4 regions of the Alteromonas sp. AMM-1 genome follow, and region 3 is predicted to be linked to each of the others. Evidence: predicted binding sites of a transcription regulator. Region 3 holds the regulator's gene; each other region holds the start of a gene.
What was found. Region 3 encodes sigma-54, which starts transcription at its own class of promoters, with help from an activator protein. Its sites were predicted from a motif close to GTTGGCACGNNNNTNGNNT; they were not measured.
Positions count from the first base shown of each region.

Region 1: the regulator sigma-54 is predicted to act here: its motif matches at 2,987-3,005, upstream of ACLR2L_RS04665 (choice-of-anchor A family protein).
Region 2: the regulator sigma-54 is predicted to act here: its motif matches at 2,369-2,387, upstream of flgB (flagellar basal body rod protein FlgB).
Region 4: the regulator sigma-54 is predicted to act here: its motif matches at 2,088-2,106, upstream of ACLR2L_RS03520 (DUF2884 family protein).

Region 1 covers NZ_JBLBUE010000013.1:38,419-42,905, reverse strand. The annotation lists gene ACLR2L_RS04670 (tetratricopeptide repeat protein) at 1-1,930, opposite strand, end outside; gene ACLR2L_RS04665 (choice-of-anchor A family protein) at 2,012-2,941, opposite strand; gene pmbA (metalloprotease PmbA) at 3,098-4,429, opposite strand.
Region 2 covers NZ_JBLBUE010000018.1:18,475-22,961, forward strand. The annotation lists gene flgE (flagellar hook protein FlgE) at 1-783, opposite strand, end outside; gene ACLR2L_RS05770 (flagellar hook assembly protein FlgD) at 799-1,479, opposite strand; gene flgC (flagellar basal body rod protein FlgC) at 1,515-1,937, opposite strand; gene flgB (flagellar basal body rod protein FlgB) at 1,934-2,338, opposite strand; gene ACLR2L_RS05785 (CheR family methyltransferase) at 2,440-3,273, opposite strand; gene ACLR2L_RS05790 (chemotaxis protein CheV) at 3,294-4,220, opposite strand; gene flgA (flagellar basal body P-ring formation chaperone FlgA) at 4,412-4,487, shown strand, end outside.
Region 3 covers NZ_JBLBUE010000006.1:47,943-52,429, forward strand. The annotation lists gene rapZ (RNase adapter RapZ) at 1-580, opposite strand, end outside; gene ptsN (PTS IIA-like nitrogen regulatory protein PtsN) at 611-1,060, opposite strand; gene hpf (ribosome hibernation promoting factor) at 1,073-1,360, opposite strand; gene ACLR2L_RS02625 (RNA polymerase factor sigma-54) at 1,385-2,863, opposite strand; gene lptB (LPS export ABC transporter ATP-binding protein) at 2,932-3,657, opposite strand; gene lptA (lipopolysaccharide transport periplasmic protein LptA) at 3,657-4,244, opposite strand; gene lptC (LPS export ABC transporter periplasmic protein LptC) at 4,213-4,487, opposite strand, start outside.
Region 4 covers NZ_JBLBUE010000009.1:39,602-44,088, reverse strand. The annotation lists gene ACLR2L_RS03525 (NAD-dependent epimerase/dehydratase family protein) at 28-843, opposite strand; gene ACLR2L_RS03520 (DUF2884 family protein) at 1,207-2,025, opposite strand; gene ACLR2L_RS03515 (hypothetical protein) at 2,309-2,500, shown strand; gene ACLR2L_RS03510 (mechanosensitive ion channel family protein) at 2,587-3,861, opposite strand; gene ACLR2L_RS03505 (acyltransferase) at 3,868-4,487, opposite strand, start outside.

The DNA of each region.
Region 1 (4,487 bases), on a different contig from region 3:
CAATACTTAGCTGCGCCCGACGCAACAAATTTTGCACGGTGTTGTATTCCAACTCGATCAGGCGGGACAGCCCCTGAATCGCGGCAGCCAGATTATTATTTTGTAAGCGCAGTGTTACCAACGCTTCTATTACGCTTTGCTGCGTATCATCAAGTTGCATTAAACGCAGATACTGGTTCATTGCCTGACCAGACTGCCCTGACGACAATAACAACCCTGCATACAACTGACCAACCGCTAAATCTCTTGGCAGCCTGCTGGAAAGCTCTCTCGCCTCATTTACAGCCCGCTCGGTTTCACCTTGCTGGTAAGTCAGCCAAATGCGATTGATTTTTGCGGGTGTTAAATCAGGCGATAGTCTGAGCGCCTCATCCAATGCCGTTGCTGCATCAGCGTACTGATGAAGCATCAGATGCAGAGCACCTTTAAAGTTAAGCAGATAAGCACTTTGTGGCTCTGCTCCCAACAATTGCTTTACGGCCATTAATGCGCGCTCAGGTTGATTGGCTCTGGCCATCACCACGGCATATACGGTTTGAATTTCGGTTGAGTCCGGATAACGCTGTTGCAATACGGTAAGTTTTTCAGCTCCGCGGTCCAGTAAGCCACGGGCGAGTAAAATTTTAACTTCCAGCAACTGCGCGTCAATTCGCTTAGGGTAAGTACTGATGAAGGTTTGCCAACTACCCAGTGCTTTAAATACGGTACCTTGCTCTATGAATAACTCAATCAACAACGCGTATGCAGTTGGTGCTTCCGTTAGTAATAGATCCTGGTTTGCTTCCAGAACCTTTATCGCCTCTGCCCGCTGCCCGAGTTGCACCTGAGTTTTAGCCAGCAGAACGATAGTCTGCGGAAAATAGGCCTTTTCCTTGTAAAGGTGTTCAAACTGAGTAATGGCGGTTTCAAGCGTACCTTCCTGGTAGGCAATTAACCCCTGTAAATACATTAATTCATCTGAAGGCTCGGTCAGCGAAGCCCTCAGTTTTTCAATTTGATTTTTTACAGCCTGAAGTTGCAACGCCCGTTCGGTGTTGCTTGTCAGGCTATTACTTACCAGCAGCGCGTAAGGGTCCTGGGGCGACTGCTTCAATATCGCATCAACCGTGCTTAGCGCCTGAGCGTCGTCGTTGGCGGCCAGATACAAATCGGCCATAATTCTCAGCACCAGGGGATGCTCAGGGTTTATCTGAAAAGCCAGTGCGGCATAATCCAATGCCTGCTCAATCTTTCCCTGTCCCTGACTCACCTGTGCCATGGCAAGCCAAACGCGAATATCAGTATCGTTGAATTTACGCGCTTGTTGTAAATGACGATTCGCGGCTTTCCAGTTTCGCGTTTTTATAGCGATACCGGCAAGCCCAAGGGGTTGCTCGATGTCATCAGCTATCTCGCCACGCAGGTTATAGCTTTCCCTCGCGCAGGTTTCTTCCTGCAGCGCCATACAGGATTCGGCCCGGGCCAGTAGCCAGTATGCTTTTTGGCTGTCCGGGAACGCTACATAACCCGCAAAATCCTTTATTACTTCATACTCACGTACAGCTAACAGCGCATCCGCCCACTCTCTGGCGAACAGGGATTCATCTGCACCACGCTTTATTGCGTCGTTGAACGTAATAACTGCTTGAGGATAGGCCTTTTGCCGGCTCTGGATCTTGCCAAGCAAAGCCAGTGCAGGCAAATATTCGGGCATTGCTTGCTGACAACGCTTAAGGTGAATCAGCGCGGTATCCGCATCGCCTTGTTCGTAACTGAATTCGGCTTTTTCACACTCGATTGACGCCGTATCAGATTGTGACTCAGCATTTACCCCCCCAATAACAAGGAGTAATACTACTACTTTCGTGAGTCTTGTAACGGCGGCGTATGCCATTTGCTTACCAAAAATAATTGAGTACAAAGGTAATTTTATATCCTGTAACCGGGGCATAGTGATTGCCATAATATTACGAATTTTAAAAAGCAAAAAGGCTGGGATCCCAGCCTTTTCTTAACCATGTGTGTTTTTGCGCTACTTACGACGTTTCAGTGCAAGGGTGGCGATCAGACCACCAAACAACAAAAAGAATACGGGTGGTGCGGGTACTTCTTCACCAGGCGTGTTACCTGGCGGCACATACGTGAACAATTGATTGTGCAGTTCAACCGTACCTGTATAAGACAGCGCTGCAAAACCGCCATCGAGACTACCGGTACCACTGGTGATGTCTGCATTGGGAGCTAACACCGAACCGTTCCAGCCGTCGCCATTAAAACCAATTGAGGTGTAATCGTAGAAGTTCCACAATACCAGAGAGGCAACCTGTTTTGTAAAGTTACCAAAAGCCTTAGCGTTAATACTCAACGCACCGGTACCTGCCACGTTAATAATAATTGGCACTGTGGGCGTAAAACCAAAACTAAAGCTACCGTTTAACAAATCAGAACCGTTGATATTAAATACCAGCAGATCATCGCTACTGGTCGATTCAAACTTCAGGTTATTCATATCTGACGTGTTAAACGTACCGTTAGCAGTAAGTGACTTGTAATAATTACTGTCGTCAATCACGCTTTGATAAATCGCATCAAACTGATTTTGAAGCACACTCTGACTTTGCTGAACGACAGCACCACTGCCGTTTAAAATCAGGTTTGTACTGCCAGCCGAACCGCCGTAAACAATATTACCGTTTTGGGTTTTTACATCGTTTGCAGTGATGTTGCCAACAACGGTTACAGCGTCAACCACGGGGTCTGCCGCTATACGGCTTGCAACATCCAGCGACTTGCCAGCCATATCGATGTTGCCACCAATCATGATGCGGCCTTCGATATCACTGCTGGTGTTCAGATCGTTTTTCAAAATCAGGTTATAGGTACCTACATTTTCAACGGACGCTACTGTGCTCATCGACACGACAACGGCTAACGACGCTAATAATTGATTAAGTGTTTTCAAAGATATGTACCTTATTTCTTCCCTGCCGCTCTTAAACAAACGTCAAAGCAAATATCGATCCAAAAAATAACCATATGAATTTTATGATTAAATTATTTAAAAAAAACCAACTTCTTAAAAAGTGATAAAAATCCTGACAGATCGTACCACTTGTTTTTAAGCGCCCGCTATGGTCATTTTATCCAGTAACACAGACCCCGTGCTTACGCTGCCACGAGCGTCCTGCTGCGCACCAATTGCAACGATGTTGGCAAACATGTCCTGCAACGTGCCGGCAATGGTTATTTCGTGAACCGGATACTGAACAATACCGTTTTCTACCCAAAACCCAGCGGCACCTCGCGAATAATCGCCGGTAACGATATTCACACCCTGTCCCATGAGTTCAGTAACCCATAAACCTGTACCCATGGTTTTGAGCAGTTCGGCATCGCTTTGCCCCGTATGGTTCACAATCAGGTTGTGAATACCACCCGCGTGGCCGTTAGTGACTGTATTGAGCTTTCGGGCCGAATAACTGGTATACAGATAGGTTGAGAGCAAGCCGTCCTCAACAATCGTCATGTCGCGGGTTGCCACACCTTCACTGTCGAAGTTACTGCTTGCCAGCGCACCTTTCAAATGTGGTCGCTCAATGATATTAAGCCAGGATGGGAAAACCTGAGTACCCAGCTTGTCCAACAGGAACGACGAGCGACGATAAAGTGACCCACCGCTGATGGCGCCAATGTAATGCCCAAATAGTCCTGCCGCAATTTGCTTGTCGATCAGTACCGGCACCGTTGCGGTTTTGATTTTTCGTGCACCTAAGCGATCTACCGTTGCTTTTGCCGCTTCCTTGCCTACCTGTTGAGGGCTGTCCAGTAAGCTGGCATTGCGATTAACGGTATAGGCGTAGTCGCGCTGCATATCTTCGCCCTGACTGCCAATTACCATACAGCTAAGGCTATAGCGACTGCTGGTGTATCCCGCATTGATCCCATGCGTGTTGCCATACACCCGTAGTCCAATGTTGGCGTTGTAACTGGCACCATCGGTATTGGTTATCCGCTCATCGTAATCCAGCGCAGCGCTTTCCGCAGCAATGGCGGTTTGAATGGCCTTTTCGGGGTCCAGCGGAATCGGATGATATAATTCTAAATCCGGAAACTCAGTAGCCATCAACTCTGCGTCGGCAAGGCCGGTACAAGGGTCTTCACTGGTGTAACGGGCGATATCCACAGCCTTTTCAACGGCCAGTGTCAATGCTGACATACTGAGATCGGCTGTAGACGCACTGCCCTTGTGCTTACCCACGTACACGCTGATGCCCAGTCCGCCATCATTGGTAAATTCAATATTTTCAACTTCACGCATACGGGAGGATACGGAGATCCCTTCCACTTTCGACATGCTGGCTTCAGCCTGCGTTGCCCCTTTTTTCAGTGCCAGACTCAGTACATCGGCAACTTTAGATTGAATTTCTGCGAGTTGTTGTTCGATTTGCATAGAAGTTTCGCTATAAATGTCCATTGTTCATGGGCTACAATTTACTATTATTCAGTTT
Region 2 (4,487 bases), on a different contig from region 3:
TGTTACGCCGTTACCGGTATTGGTGCCTGCAGAATTGACGGCGGTCGTAGGGTCTGAATCCGTGCCGTCAGAGTTCACCAAGTCAACCAGCGTGTCGTCTACCGAGGCAACTACATACCATTCGTTGTCGCTACCTACTGCATTGTCTTTAATGAAATAATAGGTCATAACATGGCTGTCACCCAGCGAGTCATAAACAGTTACCGAGGTAGCGGCGTTATAGGTTAATGGGTCTTCCGGGTCGAAGCTGGCTGGATCCAGCGCGCCTTCACCTGCTGGCAGGTTCATGCGAATATCAACTTCACCGGTTTGCTGTGGATTACCTGATGAATCAGGAATACGCACAGGAACCGTTGTACTTAACGCCACTGAAGCGCTGGTACCATCGGAGTTAACCGGAAAACCAACCAGATTATCGCCCGCACTGTTTACCACAAAGTTGTCGGCGTCGAGTTTAAACTGACCGGCACGGGTAAACGAAAAATCGCGTGAGGTAATTTCTGGTACTGTGGCAAAAAAGCCGTTGCCGGTGATCGCTAAATCCAATGCGGTATTAGTGAACTGTAAACTACCCTGGGTAAACTGCTGCGCAACTTCCTGGGTTAATACACCGTCACCTACTTTTGTTTTACCGCCCGCCAATAATGATGTCGCATATACGTCACCAAACTCAGCACGCGATTCCTTAAAACCTACCGTGTTGACGTTGGCAATGTTATTGGCGGTGGTGTCCAAATCTTTTTGTGCGGCAGATACGCCACTTAATGCAATATTAAAAGACATGAGTTTTCTCTCCTACTAACTGCCGATTTGAATGACGTCTTTAAGATTAATGCTGACATCACCTGCTAAATTCAAAATAATGCCCTGACTGCTGCTTGCCAGGCTCACACTGCTAACGTGTCGGTTGATAGCGGTGGAAATAGCCACCCCTTCACCATTAGCTTCACCAGATGCACTAACAATGTATTCGCCGGCCGGCATAATATTGCCGCGGCTGTCAGTGCCATCCCAACTGAACTGGATGTTACCTGCCGCTTGCGTGCCGGCATTGATTACCCTTACCACTTCGCCGTTTGGACTGGTAATGGTAATTTCCATGTTCTGAACAGTTTGATCGTTTACCACTACACCGCTGACACCTGCGCCATCAGTAGCCATGTAGCCAATGTTGCTTTCTACCAGTACGTTCTGACCAATCAGCCCAGACGCCTGTAACGCCTGATTTGACGTCATTGAAGTGGCAAAAGTCTCAAACTTTTCGTTGAGTTTGTTGATGCCATCCGCAGTAGTGAACTGGGTCATTTGCGACACCATCTGATCATTGTCTACCGGCTTGGTAGGATCCTGGTTCGCTAACTGCTCGGTCAGCAAGGCGAAAAAGTCTTCCTGACTCAGTGCTTGCTCAGAACCATCGACTACCGGAACCGTCTCGTCCTGCCAGTACAGGTTGTCGGTTAAGCCTGTTGTGGTGTTGATTATACTCACAATAGTATCCTCTTAATGGCCAGCCATTACTGGCCCTGGCCAAGCATCATTACGCGACGGAAGATGCGTTTGGCGGTATCAGCTACCTGAATGTTGGTTTCGTAGGCTTTTGACGCAGACATCATATCGGCCATCTCTTCCACAATGTTCACATTGGGCTTGTAGATATAGCCATTTTCATCTGCCAATGGGTTGTTAGGCGCATACTCAACGTTAAGTGGTTTGTTGCTTTCTACCACGCCCAGCACTTTTACTTCGGTGCCTTTCATCTGGTCGTTTGAGGCGCGTTGCAGTTCAGCGGCAAAAACAGCATGACGTGCGCGGTAAGTTTCACCTGCACTACTGCTCACAGTATTGGCGTTAGCTATGTTGCTGGCTGTGGTATTCAGGCGAACACTTTCTGCATGCATACCCGATTCAGAAATTGACATAACATCAAATAAACTCATTGCCCTTGTCCTCCGCTAATCGCTTTTTTCATGCCTTTAATTTTGCCATCCAGAAACTGAATGCTGGCCTGATAGCGCATCGATGCGTCTAAGAATTCATTACGCTCGCGCTGCACTTCCACCGTATTGCCGTCACCCGTATCCGGTTGAGAAGGAATGCGGAAACCAATTTCCGCTGACGAGGTCATGCCGCCGCTGATATGTTTTTCATGAGTACGTGTCATTTTTTGACCGCTTGCATACTGCGCCGAAGCCATAGCTTGTTGAAAGTTTATGCCTCGGGCCTTATAGCCAGGGGTGTTGGCGTTTGCCAGGTTACCGGCGCTCACTTCCATTATGTCGTTGCGAATATTCAACGCCTGTTGATGGAAGCCTGTGAGTTTGTCTAGATTAATTGCCATGAGCACTACTCCTAATACTTAGTCACAACTAAGCAAAGGGAGTGCCAATAGAATAAAAATTGGATATTTATTTAAGGAATAAAGCTAAATCAATTAGTTAACTAATCTTTCTTAGCGTAATACAACCCAGGGTTGCATTTTATCATGCGGTAACTCTCTGCCGCAGAGGCAACTGACTCTGACGCGCCAAGGAAGAGAATGCCGCTTGGTTGGAGTTGAGCGGCAATTTGTTGCAGTATTTTTTGCTTGATGTCGGTAGAAAAATAAATCAACACATTGCGGCAAAATACAATGTCAAACTTACCCAGCATGGAATAGCTGTGTAGCAGGTTCAGACTGCGGAAACTCACCATACGACGAACCTCGGCATTAACTTGCATCATGCCGCTTTCGTGCTGCGAAAAATAGCGCTGGCGGCGTTCTGCCGATAATCCGCGCGATAGTGACAGCTCATCGTACAAACCCTGCTCACATTTCTTAAGCATGTTGCTGGACAAATCCGTTGCCACTATTTCAACACTAAGGCTCTTTGCCGCAGGACTTTTGCGCTGGTATTCCAGTACAGACATCCCAATAGAATAAGGCTCCTGCCCTGAAGAACATGCAGCACTCCAAATACGCAATCTACGTTGCCGGGTGGCAAGATCGGGCAAAATCTGGTTGATGAGCAATTCAAATGGATACGTATCGCGAAACCACAATGTTTCATTTGTGGTCATAGCGTCGATGACTTGTTGCAATAAGGCGCGGTTGTGGCCGGAAATCGCGATTCCCAGCAATTCGTCCATACTGGCCAGTTGATGCTCGTACAACAACCCGGCCAGGCGACTTCTTACCAAATACTGCTTATTATCGCCCAGCACAATACCACATTGCTGCTCAAGAAAATCCCTGAACCTGCGGTACCCTTCAGGTGATACATCCTTATTAACCAATCGGTTAGTACTCCGTTCGCTTATTCAGTGGGGCCAAGCCATTTTTGAACAGCTGTCGCCAGTTCATCCGGGTGGAACTTGGCGATAAAATCATCTGCACCGACTTTCTTAACCATCGCCTGGTTAAATACGCCACTCAATGACGTGTGGAGCACAACATGTAATTTTTGTAACTCAGGGGTATTCTTGATTTCAGCGGTCAGTGTGTAGCCATCCATTTCAGGCATTTCGATATCCGATACCAGCACACCCACTTTGTCTGTCACATCGCCGGTTTCAGCTGCAATCTCTTTCAACCGGTTCAATGCCTCAAGGCCGTTTTTAGCCATCTCAATTTCAAGCCCTAACGTTGTGAGGGCTCGCTTCACCTGATTTCTTGCCACCGATGAATCATCGGCGATAAATATTATTTTATCTTTGTGGGCATCGGTATTCAGTTTACTGGCAACGTCGGCACTCACCTCAGTATTGAGCGGCGAAATTTCATTGAGGATCTTTTCTACGTCCAGAATCTCAACCAATTCTTTATCTACTTCGGTCACCGCGGTCAAATAACTCGCTCTGCCAGTGCCTTGAGGCGGCGGCATAATCGCATCCCAATTGGTATTGATGATGCGTTCAACTGCACCAACCAGGAACCCCTGCACTGAACGGTTATACTCAGCAATGACAATGAATGCCGTTTTTAAATCTTCAATACGGCGACCACCGGTTGCCATACTTAAATCAATCACTGAAATGGTTTGTCCGCGAATATGTGCCACGCCTCGAACCAAAGGATTGAGCTTTGGCATTGAGGTGAGCGCAGGGCATTGCAACACTTCCCGGACTTTAAACACATTAATCCCGAATCGTTGCCGGCCATTAAGACGGAACAGCAACAATTCCAGTCGGTTTTGTCCGACCAACTGCGTGCGCTGATTTACCGAATCCATAATTCCAGACATACATCACCTCAGTGTTAAATATGGGCACAAACCTTGCTGCCCTGCTGTTATTCACGATGGTGTCAATTAAACGTCACTGTGACTCATTCATCGCAAAACTTGCTGATTTACTTTAATAATAGTCAAAATGAAAACATCTGAACATGAAAAAAATTAAAAGATTTTTTACACACCTTAAGAGCGCGTTCATCTTGACCACAGCTATCACAATAGCTCACTTTCCGGTAATTGCCCAACAAAACCCCCAGTCTCAGCATGAAAAAATTA
Region 3 (4,487 bases):
CCGGCTCCCAGTGTGGGTTGGGTAAAAAGCGCGCGTCGAACACGTAATCGGCGTCTTTAGGGATGCCGTGTTTAAAGCCGAAAGACTCAAACACCAACACTAAACGGGAACTCTTTTTGCCCAGGATCCGTTCGCGGATCAGTTCAGCCAGCTGGTGGATTGACAGATTGTCGGTGTCGATATACAAATCTGCGCGTTCGGTAACCGGGGCGAGCAGTTCGCGCTCTGCCTGGATGGATTCGGCCAGTGATTTGTTAAGCTTTGCCAGTGGATGCAAACGACGTGTTTCGCTGAATCGCTTAACCAGGATATCGTCGCTGGCATCAATATACACGATGGTCATTGTCCAGGACGAGGGCAAATAATCCAGAATTTCAACCAATTCATCCGGGTCTTTTGGCAGGTTACGCACATCAATACTTACCGCAACCTGATCGTATTCATCTACTACAGTGTGAGTAAGCGTGGGCAGCAAATTTACCGGAATGTTGTCAACACAGTAATAACCCAGGTCTTCCAGTGCGCGTAACGCAACAGATTTACCTGAGCCAGAGCGCCCGCTGATAATGATGAGTTTCATGTGTAGCCCAGTTCCTTGTTAGCCGGTTGTTCAACCATCACAGAGAGCAGCAATAACCTCTTCTTTGGTTTCGGCTCCACGAATGGCTTTGATAATATCTTTCTGACTGAGTTTACCTGCGATAGTTGCCAAAGTCTGCAAGTGGCCTTGAGTTTGATTTTCCGGCACTAATATCGCAAAGAAAATATCGACGGGCTTATCGTCAATGGCGTCAAAGTCAATAGCGGGCGTAGTCGTCACCACCACGGCGGTCACTTTGGATAAATCTGCCAGCCTGCCGTGCGGCAGTGCAATACCATTGCCAATACCAGTACTGCCTACTTTCTCCCTGGCCATCAATGCACTGAGCACTGTTTCCTTGTCGATTTCGGGACTCGTCTGAGCGGCGATATCACTGATAATTTCAAGAATTCGTTTCTTGCTATTGCACTGAACCGCACACTCGGTGCGGTCCAGGCTCACTAACGCTTGTATATTCATAAGGTTGGTGACTTAATGTTTTTTGAGCTTTTCCTTGTGCTTGATAACCTGTCTATCCAGTTTGTCTACCATGCTATCAATCGCCGCGTACATATCGGAATCTTCAGACGAAGCAAACACTTCAGCACCGCTTAAGTGCACTGTAGCTTCCGCTTTTTGACTCAGTTTTTCAACATTCAGGATCACATGCACATTGGATATGTGATCGAAGTGTCGCTCCAGTTTAGTAAATTTTGTCTCAACATAATTACGCAAAGAATCGGTAATCTCAACGTGATGACCTGAAAGATTAATTTGCATAGTTCGTCTTCCTTATATTTCAGCCTAAATGAGGCTCTTGCGTTGGTTAGACGGTGGAATCGAAAGCGATTCCCGGTATTTTGCTATTGTCCGCCGGGCAACCATAATGCCTTGATCAGCCAACAATTGAGCAATCTTGCTATCGCTGAGCGGTTTACTGGGCTTTTCTGCGGCAACCAGTTTCTTAATTAACGCACGAATTGCTGTAGACGAACATTCGCCGCCAGACTCAGTGGCAACATGGCTGGAGAAGAAGTACTTCAACTCAAAAATACCACGCGGTGTGTGCATGTACTTTTGTGTTGTCACGCGCGAAATGGTGGACTCGTGCATATCTACCATTTCTGCCACGTCATTCAGTACCATGGGCTTCATCATTTCCGGCCCGTGTTCAAAAAAGCCAAGTTGCTGTTGCACAATACAGTTTGCCACTTTCATCAGCGTTTCGTTACGCGATTCCAGGCTCTTAATGAACCATTTGGCTTCCTGCATATGTGAACGGATAAACTGTGAATCTGAGCTGTTACGCGCTTGGCGACTCATGGCCGCGTACTGCTGGTTAACGCTCAGTTTCGGTAAACTATCCGGATTGAGTTCTACCATCCATCGACCATTGCGCTTGGTCACCGACACATCCGGGATCACGTATTCAGGCTCTTTGGTAATAAGAGCACTGCCAGGACGGGGGTTAAGTGTTTGCAACAAACGCATGGCTTCACGCAAATCGTCCTCTTTTAGACGCGATTTACGCATAAGGGTTCGATAATCTTTACTGCCAAGTAAGTCGGCGTATTCGTCGATCAGCATTTTTGCTTCGTTCAGCCAGGGCGTATCTTCGGCAAATTGCTTTAACTGAACCAGAAGGCACTCCTGTGGCGTCCGTGAACCAGAACCAATCGGGTCGAACATTTGAATGCGTTTCAGTACGCATTCCACTTCGTCCATTTCTATGGGCTCATCCACATCGTCTTCAGAATTTACGCTTTGAAGAATGTCGTCCAGGCTAACCGTTAAATATCCTGATTCGTCAATTGAGTCGATGATAGCGATAGCTATAGCCCGGTCTACATCGCTGAATGGGGTTAAACGCATCTGCCAAAGCAAATGGTCCTGAATGTTGTCGGTGGTTTCACCCTGAAAAATTTGTTCGTCGTCGTTAGATGACGGGCCCGGTGCAGGGGCCGAGCCTGCTGAGTAGTATTCGTCCCAGGTGCTGTCGATGGGAAGTTCATCGGGTAATTCGTTCTTCTCCAGCGCTTCGTTGGTATCCATACTGTCGCTGCTGGTACTGGGTTGCGCCTCGTTGTCGGCATCCAGGTTGTTTCTTTCAAAGTGGTCGGTATCGCTACTTTCGTCTATTTCCAGCAGTGGATTAGCGTCTAGTGCTTCCTGAATTTCCTGCTGTAAATCCAGCGTAGAAAGTTGCAGCAGCTTAATAGCCTGCTGTAACTGCGGCGTCATGGTAAGTTGTTGACTAAATTTGAGTTGTAAAGATGGTTTCATCTACTTCTTTTCTTAACGCCCTGTTATTGGATGGGGTATTGCATCAAGCTTTTTCATATTTACCTTAACTATAGCCTGAATTGCTCACCAAGGTATACATCCTTCACTTTTTGATTACTTAAAACCTCTTCTGCGGTGCCCTGGGCTATCAGTTCACCCTGGCTCACTATGTATGCTTTCTCGCACACATCAAGGGTTTCCCGCACGTTGTGGTCGGTAATTAATATACCGATATCCCTATCCCGCAAATGCTGAATGATCTTCTTTATATCATTAACCGAAATTGGGTCAACACCTGCAAAGGGTTCGTCCAGCAAAATAAATTTGGGATTGGCCGCCAGAGCCCGGGCAATCTCTACCCGACGGCGCTCACCACCCGATAAACTCATGCCTGTACTATTGCGTATATGGTTGATATTAAATTCATCAAGCAGGGCATCGGCTTCATTCTGGCGTTCATCTGCACTTAAATCTTTACGCGTTTGCAGAATAGCCATGATGTTGTCGAATACGCTGAGTTTGCGAAAAATAGACGCTTCCTGCGGCAAATAGCCAATGCCATGGCGCGCGCGTTCATGCATGGGCTGGCGGGTTAGATCCATGTCGCCAATGCGTATGTCGCCTTTGTCCAGTGGCACCAATCCAACGATCATGTAAAACGTAGTGGTTTTACCTGCGCCATTAGGGCCGAGTAAACCTACAATCTGGCCGCTTGACACTTCAACACTAACGTCCCGTACCACCTGGCGGGATTTATAGGATTTTGCCAGGTGTTTCGCTGTGAGTACTGCCATTAGCGCTGGTCTTCCTTAGCATCGGTATCAGGTGTGGGATTCTTGGGCTTTTTGTCCTGCTTATCTTGCTTTTCCTGCTTTAATGCATCAATAGTTTGGGTGCTGAATACCGTGGTAACACGGCCAGTGCCACTGCCATCGCCTTTGGCGATCAGTTGCTCTTTTTCCATGTTGTACACAATAGAGTCACCTTTCACCACAGAGCTGTTTTGCAGTAGTTCTGCTTTGCCGGTTAGCGAGATCGTGCGGCTACCTACTTCGTAGCGAATTTCAAATGCCTTGGCTTCCACTGTGCGACCATCATCCAGCTTTTGGCGGTAAATAGCAGGCTTGCCCGTGGCAGAAAACACTTCTTTACCTTTGCCTTCAGTGGCTTCTACTTCTACCCGGTCGGCCAGAATATTCAGGCTGCCTTGTACAATTTGTACGTTGTCGATAAACACCGACTTTTTATTTTTACCGTCTAAGAATTGTGATTCAGCTTTTAGCTCTATCGGCTTTTTAAAGTCCGATTGTTCTGCATAAGCAGTGGTTGCTAACACAGCTAGTGCAGCACTAGTTAGCAGGCTGATAAGTGGTTTGTACATGTTGATTTAACTCATAAGTTTTATTCAGCAAATCGGCCGTTAATCCATTGCTTTGAATAGTAAATTCAGGTCCGGAAATCACAACGTGAGCTTCTGATACCATCGACTGTTTGTCCAGATCTATTTCCAGATAATCGGTTTCAACCCGTTGTACAAAGTCGTCCGGGTTTTTACTCACAATCACCACGTTGTTTTCTAACTGGATCATATTGTTATCGTAAAGTGTACCTTCGCTGGCCACTA
Region 4 (4,487 bases), on a different contig from region 3:
TTGCGGGCAGGTTTACCTCGCCCGCGATTACATGTCCCACGGGCTAGGGTAGCTTAGCGCTAATTGCAGTGTGCTAAGTGTTGCGCTAGCATCAATTCGTTTTCCTTCTCCCGGGTTTGTTTCATCCGGATTATCACTAAACTCAATATTGTTGAGCCCGCGGCGCAATGCCATTTTAGGGTAGTATATTCCGCGTTTGGGGTGATCATTGCTACACAGGTGCCATATTGGGTTGGTTGGCCTTAACTGTATAAGCGCCTCTATGGCCTGTAACACGTCATCTATATGCACCAGGTTAACTAACTGATTGGCGCCCGTTAATGTGCGCCCTGCAAGGGTGTTAACCGGGTGCCTGTCGGGGCCAACCAATCCGGCTAGCCTCAGTACATAGCTATGTTGCGGGGCGGTGCTCACAAGATGCTGTTCAATCTCAACATGGGCAATCCCTGATGCCGTTGAAGGTGCAACGGCTGAGCTTTCAGTGATCACGCCTTCGCTGTCGCCGTATACCGATGTGGTGCTAATGAATATAACTAAAGCAGGCTTGGCTTTGGTAAACAGCGCGGTGATTAATTCACACATCGAGCGGGTAAAGTCAGAGAGGTCAGGATTGCGTCTGCCGGGCGGAATATTGAGGATCACAATACTGTTATTGGCTGCGTCTGCCAGTGCGTCAGCGGATTGCCCTAATTCGTATTTTAAAGGGCTAATACCTGCTTCAGTGAGTTGCTGTGCTTTGCTTGGATTGCGAGTAGTACCGGTAATGACATAGCGCGATGAAAAGTGCTTTGCGGCGTAGCCACCTAACCAACCACATCCGCACAGCAGGAGCTTGTTTTGCATGATAGAGCCCGTAAATTGATTTTGCATCAGTATACGCGCCTATCACGCAAAAGGGTTGAAATAGCGGGTTTAATACCAATTCGCATAGAAGTTTGCTCACTCAGCAGCACTGGCAGGCTTTTTAGCTAGGCTTGGTTGCACAGGTTTGGTGGTTCCAAATCAAGCAAGCATAACAACGCTAAAAAGTCTGCCAGTGTTGCCCGAAGGGAGTGGCCAAAACGACTTACATCTGTGTTGCGCCCTCTGGACATAGAATGGCTATGCCTCAGAGTGCGCGTCGTGATCTAAGTCGTTTTGACTCACTCTGAGAGGGCAAACTTCTATGCGAATTGGTATAAATTACTTGGCGGTTAAGTAAATCCGTTACTTTTGCATTTTGTAGTCGCGGCTGATTTCCAGCAGATCCAAGCCGTTTAAACCCGGAATATGTTTCTGCATACGAGTTTCGGCATAGTCAGCTTTGGCGAGCACAGTGCACAGCTCGTCGGCTTTTTGTTCAAGGGCTTCGGTTTGTGCGCCAACGCGCTCTTCTATGGTGGCACCAAAGTTTTCCATGCGGCTGGCAAAATCTTCCATATCACCATCTTCAAATAGCATCTGGCGGCCGATAGCCATGAGCATATGTCCCATGGATTTCTCTACCAGGTTTTCCACGCGAGACTCAAACTCGTCTTCCCAGGCATCATCAATCCAATTGTTACCATTCAGGCCCTCAGAATTAAACTGGTAGCTGCCATCTGGGGCGTAAAAACGCGTGTTCAGTTCGGCTTTCAGATCGGTGAAGAATTCGTCAAACTCCTGCACCATTTCATTGTCGGTGCCTAACATTTCCGAAAATACTTCAGTTACCGCAAAGCTGGCAACATGCAGGCCTTCTGTAGCAATTTGCACTGTCATGGGTATGGCAGTTTCAATGCTGGTGTAGTAGTCGCTTACCCAACGTTGTTCGTCATCCGACAACTCCACTTTTTCGCCCTTTATAAACAATTCGTGTTTGGGCGTGATCAGCACAGCATCACCCTCTTGAGTGGTGACTGTGAGTTTTCCGTACTGATAGTTAATTGAGCCATGCAGTTGAGTATTGCACTGGTTGCCTGTCTCTGAATCCTCGTCTGTATGGGCCAGAGCTGGCAGTGTACACAGTGTTGCGGCAAACAAAGTTGAAAGTGCGATTGTTTTCATTGCGATCCTCTTCATGCAATTGGTATAACAGCTGTTACAATAAACAGGCTTTGATATGGGCTTCGCAATAGCCGGGCCAATATTTTTATTTTTTAAATATCAATAATTTACGTTTTTTGTGACGCGGATTGGCGAGCAGTAATCACTATCAATAAGGTGTATTGACTAATTGTTGGTGTTTTTGACCATAATCAATATTCATTGGATTATTGTGATTCCGCATGTTCATTTTTATTTGGTTGGTGCATAATACGCGCAGATTTTGGCTAGGGTACATAAGATTATGAGTGAGTGGATTGATGCACTTTTGTTTGGTGTTGCGTTATTGGCCTTTACCTTAGGTTTAACCAGCATCATTTCTGGCTTCATGAGCAGCAAACAAGGCAGTGAAGCGTTACACGAGAAAATCGAAATGGGCTACCTGGGTGTATCTGGCCTGGTAGTGTCTCTGGTACTGGGTTACCTCATTGTATAACCCCTGTTACCAAGCGAATGTAGTAAAATAAAAAAAGCGCAATCGCGCTTTTTTTATGTCTGTAAATCAGTTTAAGCGAATTGGTATTAGCTGTTCTGATGCGCTATCTGAGTCAGCGCCGACAAATGCGAGTCACGCTGATACGCCCGCAGCTCAAACAACGGCAACATGGCCATGATATGATCAAAAATATCGGCCTGTACTTTTTCGTAGTTTACCCAGGCTTTGTCGCTGCAAAAACAATACACTTCCAGCGGGATCCCCAATTCACTGGGCGGTAACTGGCGTACCATTAATGTCATTTCCTGATTAATTTTAGGGTGTTTGGTAAGGTAAGCCTCAAGGTAGGCGCGGAATGTACCAATATTGGTTAATGCGCGGCGATTCAGCAGGTCATTCTCATCAATGGAGTTATTTTTGTGGTAACGCTGTAACTCCTGAATTTTGCTTTCGATATAGGCCGCGATAAAGCGAATTTTTGCTACCTTTTTGAGACTTTCGTTGTCGTATAATTTTACCGAGTGAATATCGATGTTAATGGCGCGCTTGATACGACGCCCGCCCGATTCCTGCATACCCCGCCAGTTTTTAATGGATTCGTTGGTAAGGTTATAGGTGGGCAGCGTTGAAATGGTATTGTCCCAGTTGCGCACTTTAACGTTAGTCAGGCCCAGCTCAATAATTTCGCCATCTACATTAAACTTATCTATTTGTATCCAGTCGCCATTTTTGAACAAACGGTTCGCGGTGATTTGTATGCCTGACACAAATCCCAAAATGGTATCGCGGAAAATCAACAATAATACCGCCGCAATGGCGGTTAATCCCGAGAGCAGCAGTAATGGGCTGCGATCGACAATTAACGACACACTGAGCAGAATAAACAAAATGGCCAGTAACAGCTTGATAACCTGCACAAACCCGGTGATCGTGGCTTTTTGTGCAAACTCAGTGGTGTTGTACCAGTCTTCTACCGTGTTGAGCAACGCACTGGTAGACACCAGCGCTATCAGCATTAAATACAGCAGGGCCGCTTTCATCACAACCGCATAAAGCAGGCTGTCGTCAGTTAACAAAATAGGGGTGATCAGAAACACCACTAATGCAGGTACCAGATGAATTAAGCGGTTAAAGAAACCGTGCTCGCGAAGGGCGTTATCCCAGTTGGTTTGTGTTTTAGTGATCCAGTGGGTTAATACTGAATGCAGAAACAATCTGCCGCCCAAATGGAATGCAAAGGCGACGACTGCAATAAACGCCAGTGCCAGCGTATTGTATAGTGGGTTGTTTAAAACGATACCGGCATCAAATTCCTGGAGTACCGATAAAAATTGTTCGCGAAACCTGGCGGCGGTCAGCATGGGTATTTATTCTCCTGCCAATAACCTGGTAATAGTGTGATCCTTGCGTTGCCAAACGCTGTTCACCCAGTGTTGAAAGCCGGTTTTAAAAGCCTCGTCGTTGTAGTAATCGCCAATGGCTTCTTCCGGCACATCAATCACGTTTACGTCAATAATAATACGGGTCATCTGGCCCGCTACCATCGACAGCATGGGGTGTTTGCTGTTATCTGGGTACAGTAAGGTTACGTCCAGAATATGCGTGAATAATTCTCCCATGGTAGCCAGGGTAAAGGCAATGCCACCCGCCTTAGGAGGCAGCAGATGGTGGAATGGGCTTTGTTTTGCCGTGTGCTTTTGCGGTGTGAAGCGCGTACCTTCAACAAAGTTGATTACGGTAGTGGGCTGATGGCGAAACTTCTGGCAGGAGCGCTTGGTGGTTTCAATATCTGCGCCGCGCTTTTCCGGATGCTTTTTCAGGTACTGTTGTGAGTACCGCTTCATGAATGGCATTTCTAACGCCCACGCACCCAGGCCTACAAATGGCATCCAAATCAGTTCTTGTTTCAGGAAGAACTTAGGGGCCGGAATGCGAAAACTGGCAAACTCAATTAACAGCACAATATCGAGGTAGCTAAGGTGATTGG